DNA from 4 places in the Saccharococcus sp. Marseille-Q5394 genome. Region 1 is predicted to be linked to each of the others. Evidence: riboswitches for the same ligand, from Rfam matches in the RefSeq annotation. Region 1 holds a riboswitch; each other region holds the start of a gene.

What was found. A riboswitch is a leader RNA that binds a small molecule or an ion and turns the genes downstream of it on or off. The one in region 1 is predicted to bind S-adenosylmethionine.
Region 2: linked by a shared signal. The riboswitch ahead of metA (homoserine O-succinyltransferase) and the one ahead of OC538_RS04635 (aliphatic sulfonate ABC transporter substrate-binding protein) in region 1 are both predicted to bind S-adenosylmethionine.
Region 3: linked by a shared signal. The riboswitch ahead of OC538_RS09830 (O-acetylhomoserine aminocarboxypropyltransferase/cysteine synthase family protein) and the one ahead of OC538_RS04635 (aliphatic sulfonate ABC transporter substrate-binding protein) in region 1 are both predicted to bind S-adenosylmethionine.
Region 4: linked by a shared signal. The riboswitch ahead of OC538_RS12255 (bifunctional homocysteine S-methyltransferase/methylenetetrahydrofolate reductase) and the one ahead of OC538_RS04635 (aliphatic sulfonate ABC transporter substrate-binding protein) in region 1 are both predicted to bind S-adenosylmethionine.

What each region holds. Positions count from the first base shown of each region.
Region 1 is NZ_CAMPPQ010000001.1:917,143-925,057, reverse strand. Features, by position in the region: gene OC538_RS04645 (AAA family ATPase) at 1-382, shown strand, start outside; gene OC538_RS04640 (VWA domain-containing protein) at 398-1,840, shown strand; SAM riboswitch class I at 2,002-2,111, shown strand; gene OC538_RS04635 (aliphatic sulfonate ABC transporter substrate-binding protein) at 2,271-3,254, shown strand; gene OC538_RS04630 (ABC transporter permease) at 3,271-4,110, shown strand; gene OC538_RS04625 (ABC transporter ATP-binding protein) at 4,124-4,843, shown strand; gene acsA (acetate--CoA ligase) at 4,845-6,548, shown strand; gene OC538_RS04615 (carboxymuconolactone decarboxylase family protein) at 6,609-7,265, shown strand; gene OC538_RS04610 (sensor histidine kinase) at 7,430-7,915, shown strand, end outside.
Region 2 is NZ_CAMPPQ010000001.1:1,163,803-1,171,717, reverse strand. Features, by position in the region: gene OC538_RS05870 (prolyl oligopeptidase family serine peptidase) at 1-1,045, shown strand, start outside; gene OC538_RS05865 (M23 family metallopeptidase) at 1,082-2,056, opposite strand; gene OC538_RS05860 (thioredoxin family protein) at 2,210-2,527, shown strand; gene OC538_RS05855 (glycerophosphodiester phosphodiesterase) at 2,644-3,366, opposite strand; gene OC538_RS05850 (AbrB/MazE/SpoVT family DNA-binding domain-containing protein) at 3,456-3,734, opposite strand; gene OC538_RS05845 (YitT family protein) at 3,932-4,789, shown strand; SAM riboswitch class I at 4,843-4,949, shown strand; gene metA (homoserine O-succinyltransferase) at 5,150-6,058, shown strand; gene OC538_RS05835 (YetF domain-containing protein) at 6,159-6,872, shown strand; gene OC538_RS05830 (TetR family transcriptional regulator) at 7,014-7,583, shown strand; gene OC538_RS05825 (DMT family transporter) at 7,674-7,915, shown strand, end outside.
Region 3 is NZ_CAMPPQ010000001.1:2,043,903-2,051,817, forward strand. Features, by position in the region: gene OC538_RS09825 (homoserine dehydrogenase) at 1-986, opposite strand, end outside; gene OC538_RS09830 (O-acetylhomoserine aminocarboxypropyltransferase/cysteine synthase family protein) at 1,112-2,410, opposite strand; SAM riboswitch class I at 2,532-2,647, opposite strand; gene OC538_RS09835 (glycerol-3-phosphate acyltransferase) at 2,933-3,571, shown strand; gene OC538_RS09840 (sulfite exporter TauE/SafE family protein) at 3,608-4,381, opposite strand; gene OC538_RS09845 (sulfurtransferase TusA family protein) at 4,441-4,671, opposite strand; gene OC538_RS09850 (MBL fold metallo-hydrolase) at 4,697-5,809, opposite strand; partial or broken gene OC538_RS09855 (rhodanese-like domain-containing protein) at 5,894-6,163, opposite strand; gene OC538_RS09860 (DsrE/DsrF/DrsH-like family protein) at 6,181-6,660, opposite strand; gene OC538_RS09865 (metal-sensitive transcriptional regulator) at 6,737-7,000, opposite strand; gene OC538_RS09870 (DUF2187 family protein) at 7,242-7,472, shown strand; gene OC538_RS09875 (YeiH family protein) at 7,562-7,915, opposite strand, start outside.
Region 4 is NZ_CAMPPQ010000002.1:363,432-371,346, reverse strand. Features, by position in the region: gene OC538_RS12270 (hypothetical protein) at 1-603, opposite strand, end outside; gene OC538_RS12265 (biotin transporter BioY) at 747-1,343, opposite strand; gene OC538_RS12260 (histidine kinase) at 1,589-1,774, opposite strand; SAM riboswitch class I at 1,889-1,995, shown strand; gene OC538_RS12255 (bifunctional homocysteine S-methyltransferase/methylenetetrahydrofolate reductase) at 2,272-4,119, shown strand; gene metH (methionine synthase) at 4,112-7,549, shown strand; gene OC538_RS12245 (hypothetical protein) at 7,767-7,915, opposite strand, start outside.

The DNA of each region.
Region 1 (7,915 bases):
CGACATTGTCATCCTTGAAAATGTCCTATGGGAAACGGTGGACCAAAAAGATGTAGTGTCTTCCGTTATCCGAAATCATTCACAAGATGTCGTTACTCAGATCCTTCATTCCATACAAAACGAGGCAAATGAAGTGTTCTACACTGTACTTCAGGATCCTACGACCGAGTATGGAATGGAGGCGACTCATAAAATGAAAACCTTAGTGGCAGATTTAAAAAAACTCAAAAGTGATTATCATAGTCGGAAGGCTGATATCGACGCATTACTTGATAAATTGACTTCGATGGAACATGAAATCTTGAATAAGATTTTAGAGCCTTGGTATTTTGATGCTCGAAATGAACAGAAGGAATCTGCCAGCACCTTTTTTAAAATGTGAAAGGGGATAATCTTTGTGAAGAGTCATAAAAATTACAATGGCAATCAATCGGTTTTGAATACGGACGCGTTCGATAAAAGACGTTTCAGAGAGATTTTCGATATGTCATCGGGACTTCAACAGGTAAGAGCTGAAGGTATACTACCGATGTTCGATTCATTACTAGCAGATATTTGGGCTTCCTTATACAAAATGAAACCTGACATTATTGAAGGTGACATTAACGGTGTCCTAAAGATTAATAAATCACTCATGGAAAGAATCATGGAGGATGAAAACTTTGCTACCTATCGAGGCATCACCCGTTTGGATGATTTGTCGTCAGCTATCGGCACGATCAAAATCGGGAGGATGGTGAACCAATGGCTCATTGACCAAAAAAAGGAAGATGAAGATTTTGATGAGCAGATGCAGGAAATTCTCGCAATGCAAAGGCTACTCCAAAGACAGGAGTGGCAAGAAGAGGCGGAAAATGGAAGTCGTGCAATAGAAGAGAAAATTACAAGGTCCATGGATAGATTCGATGAGAAATTGCAACAGATGCTCCAAGGCAACTGTGATAGCTTTTCACAAGCATTGGTTCGAGCTATGCAAGAAACAGTGCAGGTGAAGGAGGCTCTTAACTCTTTACTTGGGGGCACCCGAGCTGGCAGTGGGGATGCAGAACTGAAAAAAGTTCCTCTACGAGACCAACTATTGCTAGCAGAGAAGATAGCTTCCGATAAAAAAATGAAAGAAATTGCAGACTGGGCTGGTCGATTCAAACAGGCAGCCCGAAAAAAACAAAAGGTCAAATATAGCGAGGCAATGGGGAGAAGCGGAGTAACAATAGGCTCCAATATTGAACGATTGTTGCCGATGGAGCTGGGATTGTACATGCATCCAATAACGAGGAACGACTTTCTTCGTCGGTTTGTAGAAGGTCAGACGATGATATATGAACAGGAAGGAAAAGAGGTACTTGGGAAAGGTCCAATCATACTTTGCTTGGATCAGTCAGGTAGTATGCAACACCTTGATACTCAATCCAAAGGGTTCACGTTAGCCCTCATGTCGATTGCCAGAAAGCAGAGAAGGGATTTTTGTTTGATTTTATTTTCCACGCGCTTACAAGTGTTTACATATGAAAAGGGAAAAATAAAGATTTCAGATATGGTGAAGCTGGCACAAACCTTCTTGAGCGGTGGGACGGATTTTTCCTTACCCCTTTGTAAATCGCTAAATGTTATTAGTGAAAGCCGTTTTAAAAAAGCTGATGTAGTGTTTGTTACGGACGGTGAAGACAGCATAAAAGATTCATTCCTTGAAGAGTTCAGTAAGAAGAAAAAAGAGAAAGTCTTTAATGTCCTATCCTTTATTATAGGTAACAGCACAAACACTGCGGAACAGTTTTCCGATAAAGTTGTCATGGTGAAAGACTTTGAAGACGAGGGAAGTCATGCTGCATTTGAAATTTAAAGGAGGCACTTTAAAGGGGCGGGGAGTAACAATTCGATACGGAATATCAATTTGAATTATTAATATAATATGAATTATAAGGTTGACAATTTATTTATATATGTTTATACTAATTTTCAATCAGTTGAAGCAATAAAAATGATTTTAACAACTACATACAACTCTTATTACGAGTGGCGGAGGGAATAGGCCCGAAGAAGCCCGGCAACCAACAGATGTATTTCTGTAAAGGTGCTACATCCTACAGGTGTTTGAGCCTGGAAGATAAGAGGAGGAATTCTGCAGCCCTCTTCTTATGAAGAGGGTTTTTCATATGGATAAATAAAAATCTAGTTATTCATAAGCTCAAATCCGACTATACCAATCGGTGCAATTACAAATTGGATTGAATTGAATTTCAATATAAAAATGAATTTAGGAGGAAATGAACATGAGAAGATTGATTGTCTTACTGCTAATGGTGATGGGTGCAACGGTCCTAATGACAGCTTGCTCATCTGGTGAAGGGATAGAAAAAAAGAAATTAAATAAAGTTGTATTGGATTATGCCTATTACTCACCAACTAGCCTAGCGTTAAAAGAATTTGGTTGGGCAGAAGAGGCGTTTGAAGAACAAGGGATTAAGGTGGAATGGGTACTCAGCCACGGAAGTAATAAAGCACTTGAATTCCTAAATTCAAAAAGTGTCGACTTCGGTTCGACAGCTGGAGCTGCTGCGTTAATTGCCAAGTCAAACGGTTCTCCGATTGAATCAGTCTATATCTATTCAAAGCCTGAATGGACTGCACTTGTGGCAACAGGGGATTCAGACATCACGTCAATTGAACAATTGAAGGGAAAGAAAGTAGCTGCGACGCTAGGAACGGATCCATATATTTTCCTTCTCCGTTCGTTACAGGAAGTTGGCTTGTCATCAAAGGACTTGGAAATTGTGAATTTGCAGCACTCTGATGGAGCTAACGCCCTTCTAACGGGTCAAGTAGAAGCATGGGCAGGGCTCGATCCACATATGGCAAAAGTTGAAGTCGATTCTGGTGCCAAATTATTTTTACGAGACCATGAAAAAAATACGTACGGAACACTGAATGTCCGATCAGACTTTGCTGAACAACATCCTGAAGTCGTAGAAACAGTGATTGAGGTGTACGAAAAAGCGCGGAAGTGGGTTATGAAAAATCCGGAAGAGGCAGCCGATATACTTGCACAAGAAGCAGAGATGCCATTAGAAGTGGCCCAAAAGAGTTTAGAACGTAACGACTTTTCGGATTCAATCCCTGGCTCAAAGCAAATCGAAGCGTTAACTGCAGCGGGTGAAGTGTTGCAATCAGAGAACGTAATTAAAGGCAATGTGGATGTCACAAAGATTGTCGAAGAATTGATTAATGATCAGTTTGCAAAAAAAGTAATCGAATGAATTAGGGGGAATAGACATGACGGTCAATATTGACGAAAAAGAATTGTTTAAAGTGAAAGGAAAAAAGTTGGTCAAAGTAAACTTTGAAAATAAGGTGAGGGGTTTAGCGCTTGGCTTGATCATTCCGTTCATTCTTTTAGTCGTTTGGGAAGCGGCTGTCCGTTTCAATTGGCTCGATGCCTATGTCTTTCCCGCTCCGACAACCATTTTGCAAAAAAATATCGAATTAGCCCAAGAAGGCACACTCTGGGGACATGTAGGAATTACGTTCTTTCGTGTCCTGATCGGGTTTCTGGCAGGAACAATTGCCGCGGTTGTACTTGGATCCATCGTTGGTTATTTTAAATGGTTTGAACAGTTGATGGATCCATTAATTCAAGCCTTTCGCTCGATTCCCTCACTAGCGTGGGTTCCGTTGTTCATCCTGTGGATGGGTATTGGAGAGTCATCCAAAGTGATGTTAATCGCTGTCGGTGTGTTCTTTCCGATCTATTTGAATATCGTCTCGGGTATTCAAGGGGTCGATCGGAAGTTGATTGAAGTCGGTAAGATCTATCATTTCACACCGTTGCAAATTATTCGTCGTATCATCCTGCCCGCTTCACTTCCATCATTTCTTGTAGGATTACGCAGCGGTGTCGGATTGGGCTGGATGTTCGTCGTTGCTGCCGAGCTGATGGGTGCCAGTCAAGGCCTTGGCTATTTACTTGTCGTTGGTCAGAACACGTACTCACCGGAGCTCATTATTGCCAGTATTATTTTGTTTGCATTGTTAGGGAAAGCGACTGATTCCCTGTTGAAAGCATTGGAATCACGTGCATTGAAGTGGCAAGACAATCTACAAAACCAACTATGACGGAGGGGTTTCAATGTTGAAAGTGAAAGAGGCAACGAGGACATTCAATAACGGGCTTGCAGGATTCAACAACATCTCATTTTCAATAAAGGAAGGGGAAACTGTTGGAATTCTGGGAACGAGTGGTTGTGGGAAAAGTACATTGCTGCGCGTTTTATCGGGACTTGATCAGAATTATGAAGGGGCAATTGAAATTGGGGGTGTAGGGGATCAGCCAATCGGGATGATCTTTCAAGAGCCAAGATTGATGCCTTGGCTTACAGTAAAAGAGAATATTTTATTCGGGGCGAAAGATGAGAAGGAGAAACAAGAAACCGTCCATGAGTATTTGAATCTTGTCGGTTTGTCTGACTTCGACGCTCATTATCCGAAAGACTTGTCCGGAGGTATGGCACAGCGAACCGCAATTGCCCGTGCACTTATTGGAGAGCCCGATGTCTTGCTTCTTGATGAACCTTTTAGTGCATTGGATGCCTTCACTAAAATGCAATTGCAAGATTTATTATTGAAAATCCAACAGAACCGTTTAACAACGATGGTAGTCGTTACACACGACATAGACGAAGCTCTATACTTATGCGACCGGATTTTTATCCTCGGTGGTCAGCCCGGGACATTGCAAGCGGAATTATCGATTGATGTACCGAAACCGAGGAATCGAGGAGATTCGTTTTTAGCGGGGAAAAAAGCAGAAATCCTTGAGCTTTTACATATCGAGAAGGAGGTTATCTAACATGGCAAATGAGGAAGTAATTCGTCCATTAGAAGGAAATTACAATATTTCAGCTGAACTTCCTTCAAGAAAAGATTTCACATGGGAAAGTATCGAATCAAATTTTAGTTGGTATGATTCCGGAAAAGTGAATATGGCTTATGAATGTGTGGATCGCCATGTAGTGGAAGGATACGGAGAGAAAGTCGCTCTGCATTATTTTGCAGAAAACGAAGAGTATACAGTAACATATCGTGAATTGAAGGCGAAATCAGATCTGTGGGCTACTGTTTTGAAAAAGAGAGGGGTGAAAAAAGGGGACTTCGTCTTTATCTTTTTACCGAAGCATCCTGATTGCCATATCGCGATGCTTGCTGCCATTAAACTGGGGGCTGTTGTCGGACCACTTTTTGAAGCATTCATGGAAGATGCAGTGAAGGAGCGGATTGCAGATTGTGAGGGAACGTATTTAATTGCTTCACCTGAGTTCATAAAACGGGTTCCGCGTGCCGAGTTGCCGTCATTGAAAACAGTGTTCATTACGGCAGAGCCGGAACAATGTAAGGATGATGAAATCTCGTTGTTTGAGGAAGCGAGAGCTGTTGAGGTTGAAGACGATCTCATCGAGTGGGTAGGGTTGGATCATGCGCTTAATATTCATTATACGAGTGGTTCGACAGGTCGGCCAAAAGGAATTATCCATTCTCATCGAGCTATGATCCAACAATATATCACAGGCAGATGGGTGTTGGATTTGAAAGAGGAGGATGTTTATTGGTGCACAGCACACCCAGGTTGGGTTACAGGGACGGTATATGGAGTATTCGCTCCATTGCTAAACCGGGCGACCATTGTCATTCACGGTGGCAGATTCAATGCCGATGAATGGTATTCCGTCTTGGAGAAATCCGGTGTCACTGTTTGGTATAGTGCGCCGACAGCTTTCAGAATGTTAATGGCGGAAGGGGATTATAAGACAGCTACTTATGATTTATCGAAAATCCGGCATATCTTAAGCGTGGGCGAGCCGTTAAATCCCGAAGTGATTCGTTGGGGGATTAAGACGTTGTCAAACAGAATCCATGATACATGGTGGATGACAGAAACAGGGGCTCAACTCATTGTAAATCTGCCCTCCGATAACATCATTCCAGGATCTATGGGAAGACCGTTTCCAGGAATTGAAGCGGCAATTCTAGGAGATGATGGAGAAAAGCTTGCGTCTGGCGAAGTAGGACACTTAGCTTTGAAAGCAAATTGGCCTGCCTTGTTGCGGGAAGTGTGGAAAGATCCTGCAAAGTATTCGACGTACTTCCCGTTCGAGGGATGGTATGTGTCCGGTGATTTGGCGACAATCGATGACAACGGTTATATATTCTTCCAAGGCAGGAGCGACGATATGATCAATTCTTCTGGTGAGCGCATCGGTCCGTTCGAAGTGGAGAGTAAATTGATTGAACATCCGTCTGTTGCAGAGGTCGGTGTGATTGGGAAGCCGGATGCTGTGAGAGGAGAAATCGTGAAGGCGTTTATCGTTTTACGGGATGGATTTGAAGCAAGTGATGCGTTATTGCAGGAACTACGTCTTTTTGTCCGAAGTGGGCTTGCTGCTCATGCTGCACCTAGAGAAATTGAATTTCTTGAGGAACTGCCGAAGACACCAATAAGCGGAAAAATCCTTCGACGTGAATTGAAAGCAAGGGAGCTTCAAAAAGTAAACGCGTAACAATTGTAGAGTTCTAGAATTTAAACACTAGAAAAGATATATTGAGGAGGAAATGAAATAATGAGTAAAGAAGAATTGTACAGAAAATCATATTTTAACCGTCTTGGGGAATTAAGTGATCTTGTACCAGAAGCGTTCAAGGCTTATGCACAATTTGACAAACTGGCCCTGTCTGAGGGGAAACTATCCAAGAAGCTAAAAGAACTAATAGCCATTGCTGTAGCCCATACGACAGGATGTCCATATTGTATTGAAGTTCACGTGAAAGCAGCGAAGTCAGAGGATGTTACGAAGGAAGAAATGGCGGAATCCACCTTGGTTGCAACGGCTTTAAAAGCAGGATCAGCGCTTGCTCATGGAGTGAATGCATTAAATGCATACGATCAAACGGTCGATGATGAATTATACAAAGCGTCCTATTTTACTAGATTGAAGGAGTTCTCAACCCTAAATGGAGATGTCTTTAAGTCGTTTGTTGATTTTGATACAAAATCAATGAAAGATAGCATCTTAAGTGTAAAAGAGAAAGAATTGATTGCTGTAGCTGTTGCACATACTACGGGCTGCCCGTACTGTATTGACATCCATACGAAGGGTGCAAAAGGTGCAGGCGCAACAAAGGAAGAACTAGCAGAATCGATTATGGTAGCAACTGCATTAAAAGCAGGTTCAGCGCTCGCTCACAGCGTGAATGCATTAAATGCATATGATTCATAAAACAGTGTAGTGTATTCCCTTATTAGTTTAAATGCGATGCAAGCGTTGAAAAAGTAACGCTTGCATCGCTTTTTCTTTAGTAAATAATACATTTATAAAACGAATGAATACCTGTCATGATATAATTTCCAAAGGAGATTATTTCTTATAATAGGAGATAGTATATGATAAATAAGCAATTAACCCCCAAAAAACTTAAAATTGACCTTACAGCTTTATTGTTGACGGCTTTATTGACGGCCATAGCGGGGGAGTTTAAACTTATTCCTTTCAATGGAGAGTATTTTCGTTTTGGTTTAGGGAGCATTGCTTTTTTCCTTCTCCTCCTCATTCGTCCAGCCGGATCTCTTCCGTTGACAGGTTTGGTGACTGGCTTGACTGTCGTTGTTTTTCGGACAGGTATTGAAATGACGACAATGTCTGTTTCGTTTACGGAGAGTTTCCAGCATCATATGCCTATTTTGTTATATTATGTTGTCTTTGCGATGGGTTTTCATATCATCCATCTTGACAAGTATCGGGCAGCTCCGCTCATGTTAGGGGCTTTGGCTTCATTTTTTGAGTTTGTCGGGAACGGTTCGGAAAGCATCATGCGCATAGTCATGCTGGACCGTGGCGGTCTGATGTGGAAAGACTTGGCGTTGATTGCC
Region 2 (7,915 bases), 250 kb from region 1:
AGTTGGCTATTTGCATAACGCGCATTATGAACTGAAAGTTTTTGACCTGGAAGGCAAGCGTGGCGTTGACGTGAAATTGCCGGGATTCATTTCGCTGACTGGTTTGACAGGCAAGAAAGAGGAAGCATGGATGTTCATCGGATACACATCCTACTTATCTCCGAATGCGATTGCAAGCTATAGCTTCGAGGACGGAGAACTGACTTCAATATTCCAGGAGGAAAATAAATTCACGACGGAAGGATTCGAGACGACTCAAGTCTTTTACCCATCGAAGGACGGAACGATGATCCCGATGTTCTTGACGCATAAAAAAGGACTGGTCCTAAATGGTGAAAACCCAGTCGTACTCTATGGATATGGCGGTTTCAATGTCAGTTTGACACCATCCTTCTCACCAGCATTGCGCATGTGTATTGAGGAAGGTGGCGTATATGCGGTTGCTAACTTGAGAGGCGGCGGCGAATTCGGTGAAGAATGGTACAAGGCAGGTACATTGGAACGTAAACAAAATGTCTTCGATGATTTCATAGCGGCTGCAGAATGGCTTATTGCAAAAGGTTATACGAAAAAGGAGAAGCTTGCAATCATGGGGGGCAGCAATGGAGGCTTGCTTGTTGGAGCAAGCATCACCCAACGCCCGGATTTATTCGGGGCGGCAATATGCCAAGTTCCTGTTATCGATATGCTCCGCTACCACAAATTCACGGTGGGACGCTATTGGGTGACTGATTACGGAAATGCTGAGTTGAATGCCGAAGACTTCGCTACGATGATCAAGTATTCTCCACTTCATAATGTCAAGGAAGGCGTTGAGTATCCACCTACCTTGATTACGACGGCGGATACGGACGATCGTGTCGTACCCGCGCATGCTATGAAATTTGCTGCGACATTGCAAGCAGCTTATTCAGGGGGAAATCCGATCTTGCTTCGTGTCGAAAAGAATGCAGGACATGGTCTCGGAAAGCCGACAGTCAAAATCATTGAAGAACAGACCGATGTCTATTCGTTTCTCTTCAAAACGCTAGGCGTTACTATCTAAAAAAAGAGGTCGTCTCGAGAGCGAGACGGCCTCTCCCTATTTTTGCCGTTCCCAATTCCGAAGGGCTGGATACGGATCGAAAGCCCATTCAGTCCTGCCGTTGTATTTATACAATCCGTAATGGAGATGGGGAGGAAATTTCCCAGATGTTCCTTCTTTCCCATATCCGGTGCTGCCAACAAAGCCAAGAAGGGTCCCGGGCTCTACAATATCGCCTTCTTTGATGCCCTTATCAAAATAAGCCAAATGGGCAAAGTAATGATAGGTGTTATGGTTATCCCGAATACCGATGCGCCATCCCCCGTATTCGTTCCATCCCATCACTTCTATGACGCCATAAGAAGTTGCGACGACAGGAACGCCGTAGCCCGCAAAAAGGTCTGTTCCCTCATGGATGCGGCGACCTCCCCATCCGCGGCTTGTGCCCCATGTACCGCGATACGTATAATGATGTCCTTTCGGGATAGGGAATACATGCTTATCCAGCTCGGCCGTTTCGAAATGCTTATACAGTTTGGCGATTGTAAGAATCTGATTTACCGTCATTTCCCGTTTATAGTAGTGCCATAATGCAGCTTTAAATGAATTTTCATCTGGTCCGTACATCGCTAAATGGGAATACATTGTCATGAGTACATCGGCTGGGTCGGATTGGTCAGCTACCCCATCCCAGTTGCCGTCAGAACCGTGGCCGCCGAAAAGTGCGAGTGTATCCGGTGAATTGTCTGAGGGATCCGGGTTCAATATACCGAACCAATGTTCAACGGGGTATTGAATGGAAATAGGTCCGTCGGCTTTTGGAATATCATTACGCACTTGCTGGATGTTGCGTTCATATTGATCAATTGCAGCAAGGTGATACCAAGGAACCAGTTCGTTCGAGAATTGTAAATAAAAACTCATCCGTTGCTCCATAATTTCCTTTTCACTTTTTTGATCGGAAGCGGAGACAATGTTGATGGACAGACAGAGACAGAATATTGCACTTATCGAAGCAATTATATATTGGATACGCAATGGGAAACCTCCTTTGTTGAATGATTAGAATTCCCCGATCGATCGTTTTCATTACTTTTTGTTTTCGTTAGAGAAGTTGCGTCAAATGATGGTTTCATTTTTCAGTGATATACTTTAGAAGAGATGTTATAGAAGGGGAGAGGACGAATGGAAAAATTACAATCGGTTGAGCAGTTTGAGCAGTTGAAAAATGAGGAGCGGACTATGTTCATGTTTTCAGCGGATTGGTGCCCGGATTGTCGGGTGATTGAACCATTCCTACCGGCTATTGAGGCGGATTATCCGGAGTATCAATTCATTTACGTAGACCGTGATGATTTTATTGAGATTTGCCAACAATTGGATGTCTTTGGGATTCCGAGCTTTATTGCGTTCCATAGTGGGGAAGAGGTTGGGCGTTTTGTAAGTAAGGACCGGAAGACGAAGGAAGAGATTGAGGAGTTTATTAACAGTTTGAGCGCATAATGAGAAGAGATATCGCCATCCTAGTAAGGATTGGCGATATCTTTTTTTTATTATGGAAACGGATCTCTGCTCTGTGCGGAGCTTTTTTCAAGCGGCATCTATCTCCATGTTCTTTTTTAATTGGAAGATAAAAAGGAATACAATTTCTCCGGGTAGTCAGTGAAGATGGCTTGTACTCCGGCTTGTTTCAAGGTCTGTGCGTATGTCTTGTCATTGACTGTAAATGTTCTGACCGGCATGCCGCTGTTTATCACTTCAGCGATGGTCGGACGAAGTGCTGCGGGGAATAGGATATGGAGTGCATCAGTTGGGATTTTGTTGAGATAATCCATTGGGTGGACTAGCACTTCCATGAATAAGGCGGCGGTTTCAATTTGAGGATTAAACCGCTTTACGGTACTGATGGCACTGTGATCGAATGATGAAATGATGATGCGCGATTCCATTTGTCTCTCCGCAATCAAATCAAGAACTTTTTCGACCATTCCTTCGTATGGGAAAATATCCGATTTCAATTCAATGTTCAATTTGTGGTCAGTCGAATCGAAAACCTCGAGGACGTCAGCGAGTGTAGGTATTGTTTCTCCTAGGAATTCGGGTGAAAACCAGTTGCCGAAATCATGTTTCTTTAATTCCGCTAAGGACATATCTTTCACATATCCTGTTCCATCCGAAGTGCGGTCGATCGATTCATCATGGATCACGACAAGCTCTCCATCTGCTGACATATGTACATCGAATTCAACACCAAAAACGGGGAGACGAGCAGCCTCCATGAAGGCGGCGATTGTGTTTTCCGGAAAGTTCCCTGAAGCTCCTCTATGTGCGAATATCTTCATTTAGCTTCCTCCGATTCCGTTTGGTATTACATTTTGTTCACGTCAAAAGGGCACGGTTTTTGACCGTTGCCCATTTACCCGGGAAATGATTATTCCCAAGTCTTTCGTTCTTCAATTTCCTTTTTCAGGATTTCCGCTCCCTCTGGACTAATATACATGCCATTGGATAGCCTCTTGTTTTCTGAGGTGATATTCCCGGTTACGATACAAGCCGAATCCACAACATACTTACGGAGGATGATCATATCGTCATCCACGAAAATTTCCATTGGTGCACCTTTATCAAGTTTCAACGTATTTCTTAATTCCTTAGGGATTACAATCCTGCCGAGATGGTCAACCTTTCTGACAATACCTAAGCTACGCATTATGATCCTCCTTGAAACTTTGTATTATTGTTACTTGTCCTACTATTATACCAGTTAATTATAAAAATACAAAAAAATTAGTATACTCTCTTTTTCTCTCCTATTCTCTCTATTCCTCTTATAACCGCTTTAAAACGTTTAAGTATGTGATTTATTTTGATAGAATAGGAAGGTCGTCTAAGAAAGGGGAACCAATCATGTCATTCATCCAGAAAAGACCCATCGTTTTTGACTATATTCAAATCATTGCAGGAGCGACTCTAGTCGGACTTGCATTCAATATATTTTTCTTGCCGGCGCGTATCGCGGCGGGCGGCATTTCAGGGGTCAGTACAATCCTATATGAACTATTCGAATATAATCCTGCATATGTGCAATGGATGATCAATATCCCGCTCATCATACTGGGGCTATTGCTGGCAGGGAAGGAATTCAGTGCAAAGACAATTGTAGGTACTTTTTTTGTCCCGTTTGTCATTTATTTGACGGGAGACCTTCAGTTATCCGTCGACAATCCGTTTCTAAGTTCTATATATGGCGGCATTATGCTAGGTATTGGGTTAGGAATCGTTTACCGGGGGAATGGCTCGACAGGCGGAACGGCTTTAATTGCCCAACTCCTAAAGAAATACACGGGCATTTCAAGCGGATTCTCCCAACTGATAGTTGATGGGGTTGTCGTTGTCACTTCAGCTTTTGTCTTCAATTTTGAACTCGCTTTATACGCACTCATGTCGATATACGTTACAAGCAAAGTGATTGATTTCGTCCAATTGCAAACGTCGCCCACGAAGCTTGTCCTAATCATTACTGAACACGAAGAGAAGATCCAGTCGGTTATCCAGAATGAAATCGATAGGGGATTGACGAAAGTGAAGTCAACGGGTGGCTATTCAAACGACGAAAAAACAATGATTCTATGCGTTGTGGAACAGTCCGAAGCCGTTTATTTGAAGAAATTGCTTCAGACCGCTGAGCCTTCGTCCTTTGTCATTTTTCTCAATGCATCGGAAATTCTAGGACTCGGTTTTTCGAAAGCGAAAGTTCATCGTTAAAGAAACCGGTATACAATTCGATTAAAGATGATATAATAATCATAATTGAATATTTCTTATCAAGAGAAGCTGAGGGAACTGGCCCGATGAAGCTTCAGCAACCTCTGCAATAGCAGGAAGGTGCTACCTCCAACAAGATGTAAATCTTGAGAGATAAGAACGATAAAACAAATGCAACTCCTCGTTCCTATCTGTTGGAACGGGGGTTTTTATTTGTCGTCTAGACTTCGGGCGCCATAAGCTCGGGTCATAAGTCAAATCTGCTTTGTGGCAAAAAGCGCCACACTGCATCTTCGCCTTATGCCTGTCGCCTATGGGCGGGCGCCCTTCGCTTTTGTATATTAAAAAGGGGGAAACGTAATGCCAATCAATATCCCGGAACAATTACCGGCACGCGAACTGTTGAAAGAAGAAAAGATTTTCGTCATGGATGAAGGGCGGGCAACGACCCAAGATATCCGTCCATTAAATATCCTCATCCTGAATTTAATGCCTGAAAAAGAAAGGACAGAGCTACAATTGCTTCGGCTGCTCGGAAATACGCCGTTGCAGGTCAATGTTTCATTCTTGAACACTGCGACGTACGAATCGAAAAATGTAAGCAAAAATCATTTGGAATCCTTTTACACTACATTCGAGCATGTCAAGAATAGACGCTACGATGGACTGATTATCACAGGAGCGCCGATTGAGCATCTTCAATTCGAAGACGTCGTCTATTGGGAAGAACTGAAACAGATCATGGACTGGTCCAAAACAAATGTAACTTCCGTTTTACATATTTGCTGGGGCGCGCAAGCCGCACTTTATCATCATTACGGCATCGATAAATATGAGTTGCCGAAAAAGCTATCCGGAGTCTTCAACCATCGATTGACTGATTCGACTGTCGAATTGGCACGCGGATTCAATGATCTGTTCACTGCACCTCATTCCCGATATACGTCGGTCTCAATTGATGAGATTGACCAGGATCCTCGCCTTCAATTGTTGGCGGTTTCGGAAGATGCAGGTGCCTTCATCATCCTTTCAAAAGACGGCAAACATATTATGATCACCGGGCACTTGGAGTATGATGCATGCACGCTCGGCGAAGAGTACGAACGGGATTTGAAGAAAGGGATTGATATTGACGTCCCGGCTAACTATTTTCCGGACGACGACCCGACAAAGGAGCCGTCGAACACGTGGCGCTCACATACTCATCTTCTTTTCTCAAACTGGCTGAATTATTATGTCTACCAAGAAACACCTTACGAGTGGGAATGAAAATAATAGCCTGCGAATTCATGAACTGAATTTGCAGGTTTTTTCATCCGTATATTGTCATAGTTCTATCACACACTAGCGTTAGCGGAGGTGTGAATAGATGATTTCAGACGTAATTTCAAAGTTGGACTTTTGGGAAATGATGTTTAGAGCAACTTTTACTTTTATCATTCTCATGCTACTAGCCAGATTCATGGGGAAAAAGCAGATTTCACAACTAACTTTTTTTCATTATGTTACGGGGATTACAATCGGTTCTATCGCTGGTGAGATCTCCGCGCAATCGGAAACCCCTTTTCTGAATGGTGCCATTGCGATGATTTGGTGGGCTATATTAACAGTATTTGTGAACTTTTTAACAGTAAAGTCAAAAAAAGCGCGAATTTTATTTGATGATCAACCAACTATTATTATACACAGAGGAAAAATAAGTGAACAAGGCATGAAAAAGGCCCGACTCACATTGAACGATCTCAATATGATGCTCCGTGAGCAGAGCATTTTCGCTGTTGCAGACGTGAACTATGCAATTCTCGAAACGAACGGCCAGTTAAGCGTCATGAAAAAGGCGGCCCAAGAGACTGCAACACGCAAAGATGTGAAAGCACCTGGCAATGAGCCGAAATATATACCGACTGAAATCATTTCGGATGGGAAATTAATTAAAGAAAACTTGACTGAATTGAAGCTGACTGAAGAATGGGTTTATGAACAGCTGAAGAAAAATGGGTTCAGTAAAGTGGAGCAAGTGTATTATGCAGAAATACTAACTGACGGCACATTGCATATTGATCAGCGAACTGAAAAGAAATAGATAGTGTAAGGGGAGTCTCAATATGAGGGGAAGCTTGTTTTGCCCCTCATATTCAATTAACGGCAACGAGCAAAAACCCCGATTTGCTTATTTTTTATGGTATAATGAATGACAGTCATTCAGTGGGGAGGCGGACGGTAATTGGATAAGAAGGAAAGAATCATAAAAGCGGCGATAGAAGTTTTCCGCAAGCAAGGCATCGAAAAGACGAAGATATCCGATATCGTGAAAGTGGCAGGGATTGCTCAAGGAACTTTCTATTTATATTTCCCATCTAAATTATCACTCATGCCGGCAATAGCCGAAGTGATGGTCGCAAAAACGTTAGAGATTGTGACGGATAGAGTATCGGATAACGCACCGTTCCCAAAACGGATGGAGCAGCTCGTTGATGCGATTTTCGAAGTAAATGAAGAGTATCATGAAATTCAAGCACTTATCTATTCAGGTTTAGCATCGACAGAGCACTTGAAAAATTGGGAGACCGTATACGCGCCTTTCTATAAATGGGTGAGTGAGGGTCTTCAACTAGCAATTGATGAAGGTGTAATCCGGAACACCGTCAATCCTGAGAGGACGGCAAGACTTGTGATTGGTCTCGTGGAATCAGCTGCGGAACAAATTTATTTATACGACACTGACAAGGAAGATGAAGCGGTCATACAAAAGAATGAAGTGAAAAATTTCTTAAAGCATGCCCTTGCGTATTAATGCCTATTATTATTGGCAATAAGCCTTTGACGACTTGTCATTATAAAAATGAATGACAGTCAGTCACCCGCCGAGTTAGGAGAAAATATTATGAACAAATCATGGATTTATGTTGCGCTAACAAGCTTTTTCGAGTTGGTCTGGATTTTCGGTTTCAATGTCGCCTCCGAATGGTGGCATTGGATTCCAATCGTGTTTTTCATCTTCGTCGATTTTCATTTCTTGGCGAAAGCCTGTGAAAACCTTCCGACGGGTACCGTATATGCCATCTTTGCAGCAATCGGAACAGTTGGGACCGCATTGATGGATGTGTTTATATTCGGGGAAACCCT
Region 3 (7,915 bases), 1.1 Mb from region 1:
TAATTTGGCACCAGGACTGCTTCGTGTTGGCGAATGATATGCAGCAAGTCCGCAACCATCGCGCTTCCTGTCGGATACATTCCTGCACCCGGGCCAACCAACGTCAATGGTCCGAGATATTCGGTATTTACGATGACGGCATTGTCGACACCGTCAATACTGAAAAGCGGGTGATCCGCTCCAATTAGGACAGGTCCTACCGTCGCCTGCAGCTTCCCTTTTTCATCCTTCCAAATATCTGCCACGTGACGATAACGGAGATCGCCTTTGGTTGCATCATTGATATCAATTGATTCGAGATGATCGATTCCGACGACAGGAACGTCTTCCCAGTCAGGCTGCCTGCCGAAAGCGAGCGCGCTCAAAATCATCAGTTTACGGAAAGCATCCGTGCCATCCACATCATCTGCAGGGTCTGCTTCCGCGTAACCATTTTGCTGTGCATGTAACAGTGCTTCTTTGAATGAAGACCCCTCATCGCGCATTTTCGTCAAAATGAAATTTGACGTCCCATTTAAAATGCCTTGGATCCGTTTAATCCGGTCGCCTACCAGCAGATTGGTCACAGTCCGGATGATTGGCACCCCGCCAGCAGTCGTCGCTTCGAACCCGACTTGCACGTTCCGAAATTCGGCATGTTTCCTTAACGCAGGTCCGTGTTTTGCAAACATTTTTTTGTTCGCAGTTATGATGTGGCACCCTTTCTCAATCGCATCCGACAAATACGTATAAGCAGGTTCTTCCCCGACAATCGCTTCAAGAACGATATCGATTTCAGGGTTCCCTAATATATCCTGAATATCATCTGTAAAATTTGCGCCTGTTATCGGCAGGCGTTCTTTCGCCTTGTCTTTTACAAGGATGGATACGACATCAACGGTGAAACCAGTGCTCTTTTTAATTTCTTCCCGCTTCTCTTGCAGGATTCTATAAACACCTTCACCGACCGTACCAAAACCGAGTATGGCCACTTTAATTGACGGCATGAAACCACCCTTTCTGATCTAAAGCGGAGGAGGGCGTTTAGCCCGTGCTCGTAACGCTTCGCTTTTACTCGCAAAAGCCGTTCTATGTGACGGCTTTCGCAGCTAGATGTTAATCATAGCAATAGTTAGCGAACTGCGACAGGCGCCGCTTTCTCAATCGCCTGCTTAAGGTCCGCAATAATATCATCAGTAGACTCCAGTCCGACAGACAGACGGATCAATTCCTCTGGCGTTCCTGTCTTTTTCAAGTCCTCCGCAGACAATTGCTGGTGCGTCGTTGATGCAGGATGGATGATAAGCGATTTTGCATCCCCTACGTTCGCAACATGCGACCATAGCGTAATATTGTCAATCACTCTGCGTCCTGCGTCACGGCCACCTTTAATTCCGAAGACGATGATAGAACCAAACCCGTTCTTCAAATATTTCTTTGCATTTTCATGTGTTGGATGATCTTCAAGACCCGTGTACGTCACCCATTCCACAGACGGATGAGCCTGTAGGAATTCAGCGACTTTCACGGCATTTTCGTTATGGCGTGTCACACGCAAATGGAGCGTCTCCAGCCCTTGAAGGAAGTTGAATGCACTGTCCGGATCCAAGCAAGGCCCGAAGTCGCGGAGCAATTGGACGCGGAGCTTCGTCGCGAATGCAGCTCCCGCCGTGTCAATGCCGTATCGCAAGCCGTTGTACGTTTCATCCGGCTCCGTGAAGCCAGGGAACTTCCCTCTCGTCCAGTCGAATTTCCCTGCGTCGACTACGACGCCGCCGATAGTCGTTCCATGGCCGCCAATCCACTTCGTTGCGGAATGAATGACAACGTCAGCACCAAACTCGATTGGGTTCGATCCGTATGGGGATGCGAATGTGTTATCGATGAGGAATGGGATTTCATTTTCATGCGCAATGTTTGCGACCGCTTCGATATCGAGCACTTGAAGGCTAGGATTTCCGATCGTTTCAGCGAAAATCGCTTTCGTTTTATCTGTAATCGCAGCACGGAAGTTTTCAGGTTCGTCCGCGTCCACGAATTTCACATTGATACCGTAGCGTGGAAGCGTAACGGCGAATAGATTATACGTACCGCCGTAAAGATTGCCGGCAGCGACAATCTCGTCACCCGCACCCGCAATATTGAGAATGGAGAATGCGATTGCTGCCATTCCCGAAGACAGAGCAACTGCAGCAGTTCCACCTTCTAAGAGTGCTACCCTTTCTTCAAAGACAGCAACGGTAGGATTCGTAATTCTTGTATAAATATTGCCTGCTTCTTGCAAGCCGAATAAGTTTTGGGCATGTTCAGTATCACGGAATACGAATGCAGTAGTACGGTGGATTGGCACAGCACGGGAACCTGTAATTGGATCCGGTTTCTGCCCTCCGTGTAAGAGAAGAGTTTCTGGTTGAAGTGGTTTGTTTGTCATTGTCATTACCTCCAGTGGTTTTTTAAGATGAAAATGATGCAGTGCGGAGGCGTTGGGGGTTTTGGGAATAAAAAAATAACCCCTTTCGCTAAGAGAAGGGTTACGCTTTCGCTTATTCCTCCTCTTATCTTTCAGACCGTTTTCACGAATCTGTAGGAAGTAGCACCTTTGCAAGTTCATCACTTGCCGGTTGCCGGGCATCGCAGGGCCTAGTCCCTCCGCCGCTCTTGATAAGAGTTTGGTTATTCAGTTTTTCATCTTGTTGAACAGTATAGGAGACTATTTTTTAAAAGTCAAGGGGTGAATTTATTTTTTTCTGAAACTTGCGCTTTATCTTCGATGTTATAATAGTTGTAGAAGTCGGAATGACGGATTGATGAAGCGGGTGGATACTTTGAGCGCGGGAGTGGCTTCTTAGAGCGCGGATGCAGCCTTTTTGAACGCGCAGCCAGTTGCTTTGGACGCGATTCAGCCAAACTAGAACATCGGTGTATATGACTATATTATTTTTGGGGGATTCTTATGACGTTATGGATTATAGCTATCATAATTTGTGGATATTTGGTCGGCTGCCTTCATGGCTCGACAGTCGCTCGTTGGATTTCGGGGGTTAATTTGAAAGAAACCGGTGTTAAAAATGCCGGAGCGTCGAACGCGATGATCGTTCTTGGAAAACGGTATGGTGCGCTTGTTGCATTGATTGATATTGGCAAAGGCATCTTCGCGGTCATTGCTGTAAGGCTGCTAGCTGGACATTTCGGACTGCCTACGGAATACATCACTTTGTTATTATTCGCTGTCGGAGCTGCTGTTATATTCGGCCATAACTATCCGTTCCATATGAAGTTCAACGGGGGGAAAGGGACAGCAACAGTAATCGGTGTATTATTTGCGATTGACTGGCGGTTCGGACTTGCCGGGTTCATTCTATTCATTCTAGTGGCCATCATATCTGACATTCTTGTCTTTGGCGTTATCATGTTATACATCACTTTATTGGCCATGGCCGTTTGGTTAGATGGATATTGGCCAATAGTAATTGCAACCTTACTTTTCTTGATGGCAATCTGGAAGCATATCGAAAACTTGAAGCGGATTCGCAAAGGGACGGAGCCACGCATTCGCACATCATTCAAGAAAAAACAGAAGCACTCGGAATGAGGCTTCTGTTTTTTCGATGAGATTGCCTTTTATCAATCAAAAATCCAACCAGATCTTCACAGCGGTCCCTAAAATCAAAACTGCCAATATCCCCTGCAATACTTCCGTATTCATCTTCTGTCCTGCTTTTGCCCCGAGTGGCGCGGCGAGGATGCTCGCTACAATCATGACAGCTGCCGGACCGTAAAGCACCTGGTCTGTCACGATCTTCCCTACCGTCGAACCGATCGATGAAATGAATGTAATGGCGAGGGAAGTAGCAATCGTCATGCGTGTCGGGATTTTCAAAACGACAAGCATGATTGGAACTAAAATGAACGCGCCGGCAGCTCCAACAATTCCAGCTGCAATCCCTACGATGAAAGCGAGCACGGCTGCAAGCCATTTATTGAAAACAACCTGATCCGCCGGAATATCATCCAATCCTTTTTTCGGGATGAACATCATGATGGCCGCAATCGTTGCAAGAATTCCGTACACGAGGTTGATGCTTCCTTCAGAAATCAAATTGGAGCCGTAACCCCCGATAAAACTTCCGACCAAAATCGCGCTCCCCATGTATATGATCAGCGTTTTATTGAGATATCCGCCTTTCCGATATACCCATACTCCGGATATAGTCGCGAAGAACACTTGAATTGCACTGATTCCTGAAACTTCGTGCGCAGAGAATGCGGCAATTCCAAGTAATGGCGGAATGTATAATAGCATCGGGTATTTGATGATTGATCCGCCGATTCCGACCATTCCGGAAACGAAGGATCCTACAAATCCGATGAGGAAAATCGTTATTAGAAATGTCATATCCATCGGTATTTACCTCCTAAATCAGGAAAGGGGTATCTGCTCAGATACCCCCTACCCTACAATCAGCCTTTCTTAATCCAGAATGTGAAGACGCCTGTATCTTCTTCTTTTTGATCAACCATTTCATGGCCGCTGGATTTCGCCCATGCTGTCAAATCAGCGACTGAGCCTTTATCAGTTGTGAAGATTTCCAGGATTTCACCCGTCTCCATTTCCTTCATCGTCTTTCTTGCACGTACAACCGGCATTGGGCATGCCAACCCTTTTGCATCTAATACTTTTGTTACGTTCATTTTCATCTTCTCCTTTTTGATTAAATTACCTTACTGCACAACGATTCGGTCCGATTTCCATTTCACGCTGCGTTTCTTCGTTAGGATTGATTTTCCCCATATTCGTTTGACGGATTTCTTGGTACGCGTTTGGTTGAGGAGGCAAGTTTCCTGTCACCATTTGACGGAATTCTTGTTCATCCTCAATATTCAAGCCGTGGTTATTCGCGAACAGCGTTCCTAACTTTTCCGAAACGCTTCCATCTTCATTCAACTCTTCGATAATCATGAAGTGCGCGGGAAGTACGAGTAGATCTTCCGCCAACTCACGATAACGGCTATACAATGTTTCCCGCAGATCGCCGACCCAGTCCTCCGCCAAACCCGCGAGGTCTGGGCGACCGATGGAGTCGATGAATAAAATATCTCCTGACAATAAATAAGCATCGTCTACGATAAACGAAGTGGAACCGATCGTATGACCTGGTGAATAAAGCGCTTGAATATCGATTTTCGATGTTCCCACTGTGATCACCCGGCCGCCTTCCAACGGTTCGTAATCAAACGTCACTTCTGTTGCATCTTTCGTCGGCAGCCAGTACGTTCCATTCACGGCTTCCGCAATTTTTTTACCACCGGAAATATGGTCCGCATGCAGATGTGTATCGAGTACATTCGTAATCTTTACGTTCAATTGTTTAGCGAAATCAAGGAAGACATCGGTCATTCTTGTTGCATCCACAATGACCGCTTCTCCGTTCGACACAATCATATAAGAGAGGCAGCCTTTTCCGATCCGGACGAATTGATAAATCGCGCCGCCATCCTTCAAGTCACCGACTTTCACCGGCTCCAAATGTTCGCTCCATGCTTTCATGCCGCCTTGCAAGTAGTGAACGTCACGACCATCCTCAGCAAGCATTTCCGCGACAAAAATCGAAGAACCTTCCTTCGCACAGACGACAACAACCTCTTTATCAGTCGGAATTTGATCGAGGATTTCCTCTACGCCATCGAGTAAATCGAAATAAGGGCTATTCAAATAGTGAATGTTCTCCCCTTCAATTTTCCAATCCGCAAACGCATCTTCATTACGGACATCCAAAATGAAGAACTTTTCTTTATTAATCACTTTCTTTGCGACTTCTCCAGCTGTCATCGGTGTAACTGCACTGCCCTCCAATTTGCCCCCAGGGGTATTATTTTTTGTAAATAAATCCTCTGTCGGGCCTTCCCAAGCCAACATGCCGCCTGCCATATTAACTACTTTGTATCCGTAACTTTCAAGGAAGTTCGTCGCCTGTCCGCTACGTCCTCCCGACCGGCAAACCATTGTGTATTCTTTTGTTTTATCCAATTCATTCATACGGAACTCCAATAATCCAAGGGGGATATTAATGGAACCAGGAATTTTTCCTTCAGCGACTTCATCCACTTCACGGACATCTATAAGAGTAAGCGGCTGTCCCGCGGATAGTTTTGCTTCGATTTCTTTTGCTGTTACTTCATTCATTGTTATTTCCTCCTTTTTTAAATAAATAAATTCACATTTCCATCTTGTGCATCAGCCAAATAAGCAGCTACGCCCGCATAATTGATGCCTTCCAGCAACTCTGCTTGATCAAGACCTAATAAATCCATCGTCATTGTACAAGCGACAAGTTTAATGTCTTGTTCCTGCGCCAATTCGATCAATTGGGGAAGCGTCATCGCATTATGTTTAGTAATGACATGCTTAATCATTTTAGGTCCCATTCCAGCCATATTCATTTTTGAAATGCCCATCTTATCTGCGCCACGCGGCATCATTTTGCCGAACATTTTTTCCAAAAACCCTTTCTTCACTGGAACGTGATCCTCTTTGCGAAGTGCATTCAACCCCCAAAACGTATGGAAAATCGTCACTTCATGGTCATAAGCCGCAGCCCCATTCGCAATGATATAGGCAGCCATCGCTTTATCGTAGTCACCACTGAACAAAACAATGGTCGTCTTTTTCGTTTCCGACAATCTCAATCATCCTTTCTTTTCAAAATACCGCTACCCCTAGGGGTATATTAAACCGATAAAAGAAAAGAGTCAACTGTTAGCGACTCTTTACTAGGAGATTAACTGCTTCTTTTACAATCTCCTCTTGAGACATCGGATTATTTTCATCAACGTTCTGCATGCATGAAATAATATTTGAGCTGACAATGACGCCTATCGTACGGTCAATCGCTGAACGGGAAGCTGACAATTGAGTGACGACTTCTTTACAGTCTTTTCCTTCTTCAATCATCCGTAATATTCCTTTGATTTGGCCTTCAATCCTTTTTAATCGATTTACGATTTTATCATCGTAATGCACGTACCTTCAGCTCCTTTATCGTTTGTTACAATTCTGATTCTATACCCCTCTAGGTATAATGTCAAGCGACTGGGCATAAACGATTCAGAGTTCTGCAAAGTTCGACAATTTATGGTATACTAGTTATAGACAACTTGATAGGGATCGGTTTCAACTAGTTGTTTTCCATCATGATTTCAATTGCTTAGGATGCACCTAAGCAGTTTTTCATTAGGGATTATGATGAGAATAAACAGTAGGAGTGATTCGTTTGGCATTTCCACGCAGGGAGAAACCTGTTTCAGATTTTGTCGCAGCTCGTCATATCGATGAGGAGATTTCATTCGTTCGCAATGATTTTGAGGTGAACGGAACGATTCATAAGATTCTCGAAAACTCAGTCATCGTTAAAATTTCGGAGGACGACGCCGACCGTATTGGTGTCGCATCCAACCTCACCGTTGTTTCTCATAAGAACTACTCAGTTGGTTAATTTATATCTAAAAGGGCATCTCCGTCAGGGAGTGCCCTTTTTCTTTTGGTTTTCTATTTATTCTCCATCGGCAATCAAGCCCATGATCTTCATATAATAAAATACACCAAAACAGACAAGCAGATTGATGTGATTGTCACAGCGATTAACGGCCTCATCGCGCGTTCACGCAAGTCTTTCAAGCTTACGTTCAAGCCGAGTCCAACCATGGCGGCTGTCAATAACCATGTCGTTGCAGTGCTAATTCCTGCCAGTACGCTTTCAGATACCGGAATCAAGTTGCCAAGCACATAACTTCCGAATAAGCTCATCGCAATGAACCCGACGAGGAACCAAGGGAATTCAATTTTGTTCTGCCCCTCTTCTTCCCCTTTACTTTTACGTTTCATGAAATAAATGAAAATGAAGCATAACGGCACTAAGAGAAATACCCTGCCGAGTTT
Region 4 (7,915 bases), on a different contig from region 1:
GCTCATCGTGAAATATCCTGGAGTAGTCTTTCCGTTTATCCATTTGAAGAAGCCCGAGAATTCGACAGGCGCGATGTAAACGAATTTCCCATCGACTTTTTGGATTTGTAAGTTGCCTAGCTCATAATAGCTCGTATTCGGCACTTGACCGAACGCCTTCTTCATTTTATTCCGGGCGAATTTTGGTGGAACGCTTGCTGGCGTCTTCGTTTCGTCGAACGCCTTGATTTCCACTTGCTGATCCATTTCGACTGCTTTGTATTTTTCATTCGCATTGAAAAGTGGCGCACTTAGGATGAACGCACTTCCCGCCAATGCCGCTAAAAACAGGATTACCTTGGCACTTCTTTCCCTCCCGGTTGAAAGCACGGCGCCCGCTAGAGTAGCGATGAGAGCCAGCGCCCACACCGACGTCCAGTTCCGGTCGAGATTCGTGACGTAATAAAGGCCGAACGTGAGCACCGCCACGGCTGCGACTGTTGCAGAAAGCGCTCCGATCCGATTAAAGGCGGGTTGCCCTTCTGTAGTAGTGGATGTCAACGGCATGATGATCATTGCGGCAACGATGCCAACGACCAATGAAAACAGCAATAAATTTATCATATGAACACTCTCTTCTTTTGAAATTAATCCCCCTCTACTATACGGATGAGAATGGCATACGATTCGTTTTATTGGTGGATTCCATAAAAAAACTATCTGCATCTGTGGAAGCTCCACATTGCAGATAGCCAGTTTTGTACATATTAAAGTGCACGCCTGATTCTTAGAACCTTATACATCCGGTGACCGAAAATCCCCGCGAGAACCGAGAGCAGAATGTCTTTCGGCAGTGGAGGCACCATCCAAAGCCATGCCACCTTATACGTAAATGCGTCCGGCGCAGCGGCCCATAGCTTGTATGCAAAGTACATCCAGTTCGTGCCGATGACATAATTTACGACGAGTCCTACAAGAGCCGCGATGACATAACTGCGCAAACTACCGTTCTTTTCGACAATTTTCCCTACTACGTACGCGACAAGGATGAATGAGACGATGAAGCCGAATGTCGGAAGAAGAATTGCTCCGAAGCCCCCATGGAATTTTGCGAAAACCGGCGCGCCTACCAAGCCGAGCGCCATGTAAACCGTCATGGAAATTGCACCGAGCCGGCTTCCGAGAAGGAGACCCGCCAAGACGGCGAAGAAGGTTTGCAGCGTTATCGGAACCCCACCAACAACGAGGAACGGCACAAAAAATGTAATATTCGCCCCGATCATCATCAATGCCGCAAACATCCCGCAATAGACGAGACTGAGCGCACTCATCCCGCTTTTTGTTTTCACTGTAGCTGTTGTCATAATCCACCTCATAATTTTAGTTATCGTAAATAGAATAAAAGTTAACTCAATTTGTGTCAACCTATATTTATTTTGAGTTAACCAACGAAACTAGACGGCTTGCTTTGGACGCGAGGTGGTCCGCTTTGGACGCAGGAGTGGCTTCTTTGGAAGCAAAGCGGCTTGCTTTGGACGCGGGGTTTCCTTAATTAAAAAAACTGCCACTAAAAGTAGGATTTCTACTTTTGGTGGCAGTCCATAATGACTTATCGTTCTTCGTCTTCACTTTTCGGAAATAAAAAATGGGCAATGATTCCACTTAATATAGCTGCGCCTACTGTTATCCAAACTCTGGAAGTCCCTGGAACTTCCTGAAAGTTTTTATGGAGCATCCACCAGGAAATCCCGGCAACAAGAAGTGCGATCGGAATGGAAAATTTGAAAATCCTCAACGTATTCACCTTCTATTTTAAGTTCATATGCCGATTCTATCATAATTTGACTATTGATGTATCAAACATTTAACGATATGATGTTTTAAATTATTCAAACAACTGCATATTTAATTCTTATCAAGAGAAGCTGAGGGACTGGCCCGTCGAAGCTTCAGCAACCAGCCGGTTACGGTCAGGTGCTAATTCCAGCAGGCCTGTTTCGGCTTGGCAGATGAGAAGGAGCGAGCATTCGCTTGAAAGCCTTCTTTTTTAACGAAGGCTTTTTTATTTTTCATTGCAGTCTAAATTTTTCGTCTTGGTAAGATGAGGTTATGCGTGAGTTTCTGGATTTATGCGTTTTTGAAGACGTTTATGCGTAGATTTTTGGATTTATGCGCGTCTGCTCGCGTTTATGCGTGTCTGTGTGGATTTATGCGTCCGTTTTGCGATTTATGCGTTTTTACAGGCTTGATGACGCAGGTTCGGGACTTCGAATGAAGAAAGGATGATTTCTTATGAGATTGCTTGATCGGTTGAAAGATAACGTACTGGTGGCGGACGGTGCGATGGGGACGTTGCTCTATTCATACGGCATCGACTTCAGTTATGAGGAATTGAACGTCGAGAAGCCTGAAATCATTGAGAAAATCCATCGCGAATATATCGACGCAGGAGCGGATATCATCCAGACAAATACATATGGCGCCAATTCCTTGAAGCTTGCCCGTTATGGAATGGAGAACCGGGTGAAGGAACTCAACGAGGCGGCGATTCGAATTGCGAAGCGCGCTGCGGAACCCGGCAATCAATATGTGCTTGGGACGATCGGAGGACTTCGCGGCATACGGAAAAGCGATGCATCGCTTGCCGAAGTACTGACGATGGTCCGTGAGCAGGCAGACGCCTTGCTTTCAGGCGATCCCGACGGACTATTGCTGGAAACATATTATGACTTTGAAGAGTTATCGACAGTCGTCACCGAGCTGCGGAAACTGACGGATCTACCACTTATTGCGCAAGTCGCAATGGATGAGCCGGGCGTATTGCAAAACGGGATGCATCTGAATGACGCGCTTCATCAGCTGGAAACGCTGGGAGCGGATATCGTCGGTGTCAATTGCCGACTAGGTCCTTTCCATACAATCCAGGCATTTGAAAAAGTGACGATACCGGATCGAGCATTTTTGTCCGCCGCACCAAATGCAAGTTTGCTAGATGTTGAGGATGGTCGAATCGTTTACGCGTCCGAGGCTGATTATTTCGGCCGCGCAGCCGCGCTCCTTCGGAATGAAGGCGTCCGTCTGATTGGCGGGTGCTGCGGAACGACACCGAAGCATATCGCCGCTGCAAAAAAGCACTTGGCAGGACTGCAGCCCGTGACGGAAAAGACCGTCACTCCGCAGAAGCCGATCATTATCCGTGAAGCTGAGCCCGCAGAACACGTGCCGCTTCACATCAAAGCGAAAACGGAACGGACTGTCATTGTGGAACTTGATACACCCCGCCATTTGGAGACAGAACAATATTTCATAGGCGCGAACGAATTGTATGCAGCCGGCGTGGATGCCGTCACATTGGCGGACAATTCCCTCGCCTCCCCTCGCATCAGCAATATGGCGATGGGATCGATGTTGAAACATGAGCATCACGTTCGGCCGCTCGTCCACTTGACGTGCCGCGACCATAACTTGATCGGTCTGCAATCCCATTTGATGGGGCTCGACGCCCTAGGAATCCATGATATCCTTGCCGTCACAGGCGACCCGACAAAGGTTGGCGATTTCCCTGGAGCGACTAGCGTCTATGATGTCTCCAGCATGGAATTGCTGCAGCTCATCAAACAGCTGAACGAAGGGATTTCCTTCACAGGAAAGCCGCTACGTAAAAAAGCGAAGTTCTCGGTCGCAGCGGCTTTCAATCCAAACGTCCGCGTCCTCGACCGTGCTGTGAAGCGGCTCGAGAAGAAAATCGAATGCGGGGCGGATTATTTCATTACACAGCCGGTTTATACGAAAGAGAAGATCGTTGATATACATGAGGCTACAAAGCATTTGGATACGCCGATCTTCATCGGCATCATGCCGCTTACGGGTATACGGAATGCTGAATTCCTACATCACGAAGTGCCGGGCATCAAGCTATCCGAAGAGGTGCTGGAACGGATGGCTGCCTGCGGCGAAGACCGCGAGAAAGCGACCGCGGAAGGCATCGAAATCGCGAAGGAACTGATCGACACGGCAGCGGAGCTTTTCAATGGCATCTACATCATTACACCGTTCCTGCGGTATGACATGTCATTGGAACTGATCACCCATATTAAAGAGTTAGACGCGGAAAAGGAGAGGAAGTTTGTCCATGCCTAAACACCCAATCGAACAACAACTGAAAAACAGAATCCTCATCATAGACGGAGCGATGGGCACAATGCTGCAAGCGGAGGACCTCTCAGAAGACGATTTCGGCGGAGAGGAATATGACGGGTGCAACGAATATCTGAACATTTTACGGCCGGATATTTTGGACCGGATCCACCGTTCCTACTTGGAGGCGGGAGCGGATATCATCTGCACGAACACGTTCGGGGGCACCCCCCTCGTACTGGACGAATTCAGCCTCGGCCATAAGGCTTCTGAAATTAATAAAAAGGCTGTGGAAATCGCGAAAAAGTGTGCAGCCGACTTCTCGACACCAGAGTGGCCGCGTTTCATCGCCGGTGCAATCGGTCCGACAACAAAGACGCTTTCCGTCACAGGGGGCATTACTTTCGATAAGCTTTCCGACGATTTCTACGTCCAAGCAAAAGCATTAATCGAAGGCGGCGCAGATCTTTTATTAATGGAGACGAGCCAAGACATGCTCAATGTGAAAGCGGGAACGATTGGGATCAAGCGAGCGTTTGACGAAACGGGCATCGAGCTACCTGTAATGATTTCGGGAACGATCGAGCCGATGGGAACGACGTTGGCCGGTCAAAGCATCGAAGCTTTCTATATTTCAATCGAGCATATCAAGCCGCTCTCAGTCGGATTGAACTGTGCGACAGGGCCGGAATTCATGACCGATCATCTGCGCTCTCTTTCCGATTTGGCGACAAGCTTTGTTACTTGCTATCCGAACGCGGGCTTGCCGGACGAGGAAGGTCATTACCATGAATCACCTGAATCCTTATCATTGAAGCTGAAAGGATTTGCGGAAAAAGGTTGGCTGAATATGGTCGGTGGCTGTTGCGGAACGACGCCTGACCATATCCGAGCGCTACGGGAAGCGGTTGACGGTCTCGCCCCGCGCCAGAAGCCTGAAAACGGGCATGAGCACGCCGTTTCAGGCATCGAACCGTTATTGTATGAGTCATCGATGCGACCGCTGTTGATCGGCGAGCGGACGAACGTCATCGGGTCAAGGAAGTTCAAACGGCTGATCGTCGAAGAAAAATTCGAAGAGGCGGCGGAGGTTGCGCGTGCGCAAGTGCGCGGCGGAGCCCATGTGCTAGATATCTGCCTTGCAAATCCGGATCGGGATGAGCTTGAAGACATGAAGAAGTTCATGCAGGAAGTCGTCAAGAAGGTGAAAGTGCCACTCGTCATTGACTCGACGGATGAAAATGTCATTGAAGAGGCGTTGAAATTCTCCCAAGGAAAAGCAATCATCAACTCCATCAACTTAGAGGATGGAGAAGAGCGATTCGATGCGGTTCTCCCTCTTGTGAAAAAGTTTGGTGCGGCTGTCGTCGTCGGGACAATCGATGAAATCGGAATGGCGGTGTCGCGCGAACGGAAGCTCGAAGTCGCGGAACGTTCCTATGATCTGCTTGTGAACAAATGGGGAATCGCTCCTGAAGATATCATTTTTGACCCCCTCGTATTCCCTGTCGGAACAGGTGATGCGCAATACATCGGGTCGGCAGTTGAGACGATCGAAGGCATCCGGCTGATTAAGGAGAAGATGCCTCGTTGCTTGACGACGCTAGGTGTCAGCAACGTTTCGTTCGGGCTGCCCCCTGTCGGCCGTGAAGTGCTGAACGCGGTGTACTTGTATCATTGCACCCAGGCAGGACTCGATTACGCAATCGTCAATACAGAGAAGTTGGAACGGTACGCTTCTATTCCCGAGAATGAAATCAAGCTTGCGAATGATCTTTTGTTCACGACGACTGACCAGACGCTTGCGGATTTCACTGCTTTCTACCGGGATAAAAAGAAGGAGAAAACCGAGGATGATATTCCGAAGACGGTTCCTGAAAGGCTCGCGTATTATGTCGTCGAAGGGACGAAGGAAGGCTTGATCCCTGACCTTGAAGCAGCGCTTAAGATGTACGATAGCCCGCTCGAGGTCATTAATGGACCTCTTATGGAAGGGATGTCGGAAGTCGGACGGCTGTTCAATGATAACCAGCTGATCGTTGCGGAAGTGTTGCAAAGCGCGGAAGTGATGAAGGCGTCGGTTTCATTCCTCGAGCAGTTCATGGAGAAGAAAGAGGACGATTCCGGTAAAGGGAAGATCATTTTGGCGACGGTCAAAGGGGATGTCCATGATATCGGGAAAAACCTCGTCGACATCATTTTGAGCAATAACGGGTACCGCGTCATCGACATCGGCATCAAAGTGACGCCCGCAACGTTGATTGACGTTATTCGCAAGGAGAAGCCTGACATTATCGGGCTATCCGGTCTGCTTGTAAAGTCGGCGCAGCAAATGGTGATTACCGCGCAGGACTTCAAGGCGGCGGGAATTAATACTCCTGTCATGGTCGGAGGAGCTGCGTTGACACGTAGATTTACGGAGACGAAGATTGCGGCGGAATATGATGGACCTGTCATCTACGCGAAGGATGCGATGCAAGGGTTGGAACTTGCCAACCGATTGCAAGGCGTCGACAGGGAGGCATTGTTGGACGAACTCGTCGAGAAGCAGGAGAAGCGCCTCGAGTCGGAAGCGATCCGGGCGGCGCGCGACACAGCGGTTGCAGTGTTGCCAAGGCCAGTGAAGACGGTGCGGGAAGATGCGCCTGTTTTCGTGCCATCCGATTTGCGCAGGCGTGTTTTGAGAGAATATTCCGTTTCGCATTTATACCCATACGTCAATATGCGGACGCTGATTGGGCATCATTTAGGGTTGCGCGGCAATGTCGACAAGATGCTTACGGACGGCGAGGAGCGCGCTGTGCAGCTTCACGAAATGGTGACCGGCTTTTTGGAATCAGGCAATCTGTCGGCTTCCGGCTTGTATCAGTTCTTCCCCGCACAGGCGGATGGTGACGACGTGGTCATTTATGATCCGATTGACGCGAAGACGGAGATCGAGCGCTTCACATTCCCCCGTCAAAGCAAGGAGCCATTCCTCTGCCTCGCCGACTATTTGAAAACGGTCGACAGCGGTGAAATGGATTATGTGGCACTTATGCAAGTGACGGCAGGACACGGCGTGCGTGATTTTGCGAATCAGTTGAAAGCCGAAGGGAAATTCCTTGAAAGCCATGCGTTCCAATCGACGGCGCTTGAACTCGCGGAAGGGTTCGCTGAGCGCATCCATCAGGAAATCCGGGACCAATGGGGATTCCCGGACGCAACTGACTTTACGATGCGCGACCGGTTCGCCGCGAAATACCAAGGGCAGCGCTTCTCGTTCGGTTATCCTGCTTGTCCGAACCTCGAAGACCAGTCGAAGCTGTTCGGTTTGCTGAAGCCGGAAGACATCGGCGTGCATTTGACGGAAGAATATATGATGGAACCGGAAGCATCAGTGTCCGCAATCGTATTTGCGCACCCGGATGCGCGGTATTTTAATGTAGATTGAAGATTGAAGTCGCCTCCATTGCGGGGGCGGCTTTTTTTTTGCGGGTTTGGCCATGGGAGGCGGTACTTTGAGCATGGAGAGCAACGCTTTAAGCGCGGAACAACACTTCTTGAGCGCGGATAGCACTATGCGCCGAATTTCCCCCCGACGCGATTTGAAAAACAAAAAAGCTGTCCCCTTGTCGATGTGCTCGACGCCGGTGACAGCGGTTTGGATATTAAAACCCTCTTCTCCCGAAGCCGAAGAAGCCTCTGCCCCTTCTACCGAAACCAGGCTCTTGACCAGGATAAACTGGTGCGCCCATTACGTTTTCCGTTGTCTCCGTAAAATAGTGCCGCGGCGTGACAACAGGATGCGTCCTATTGA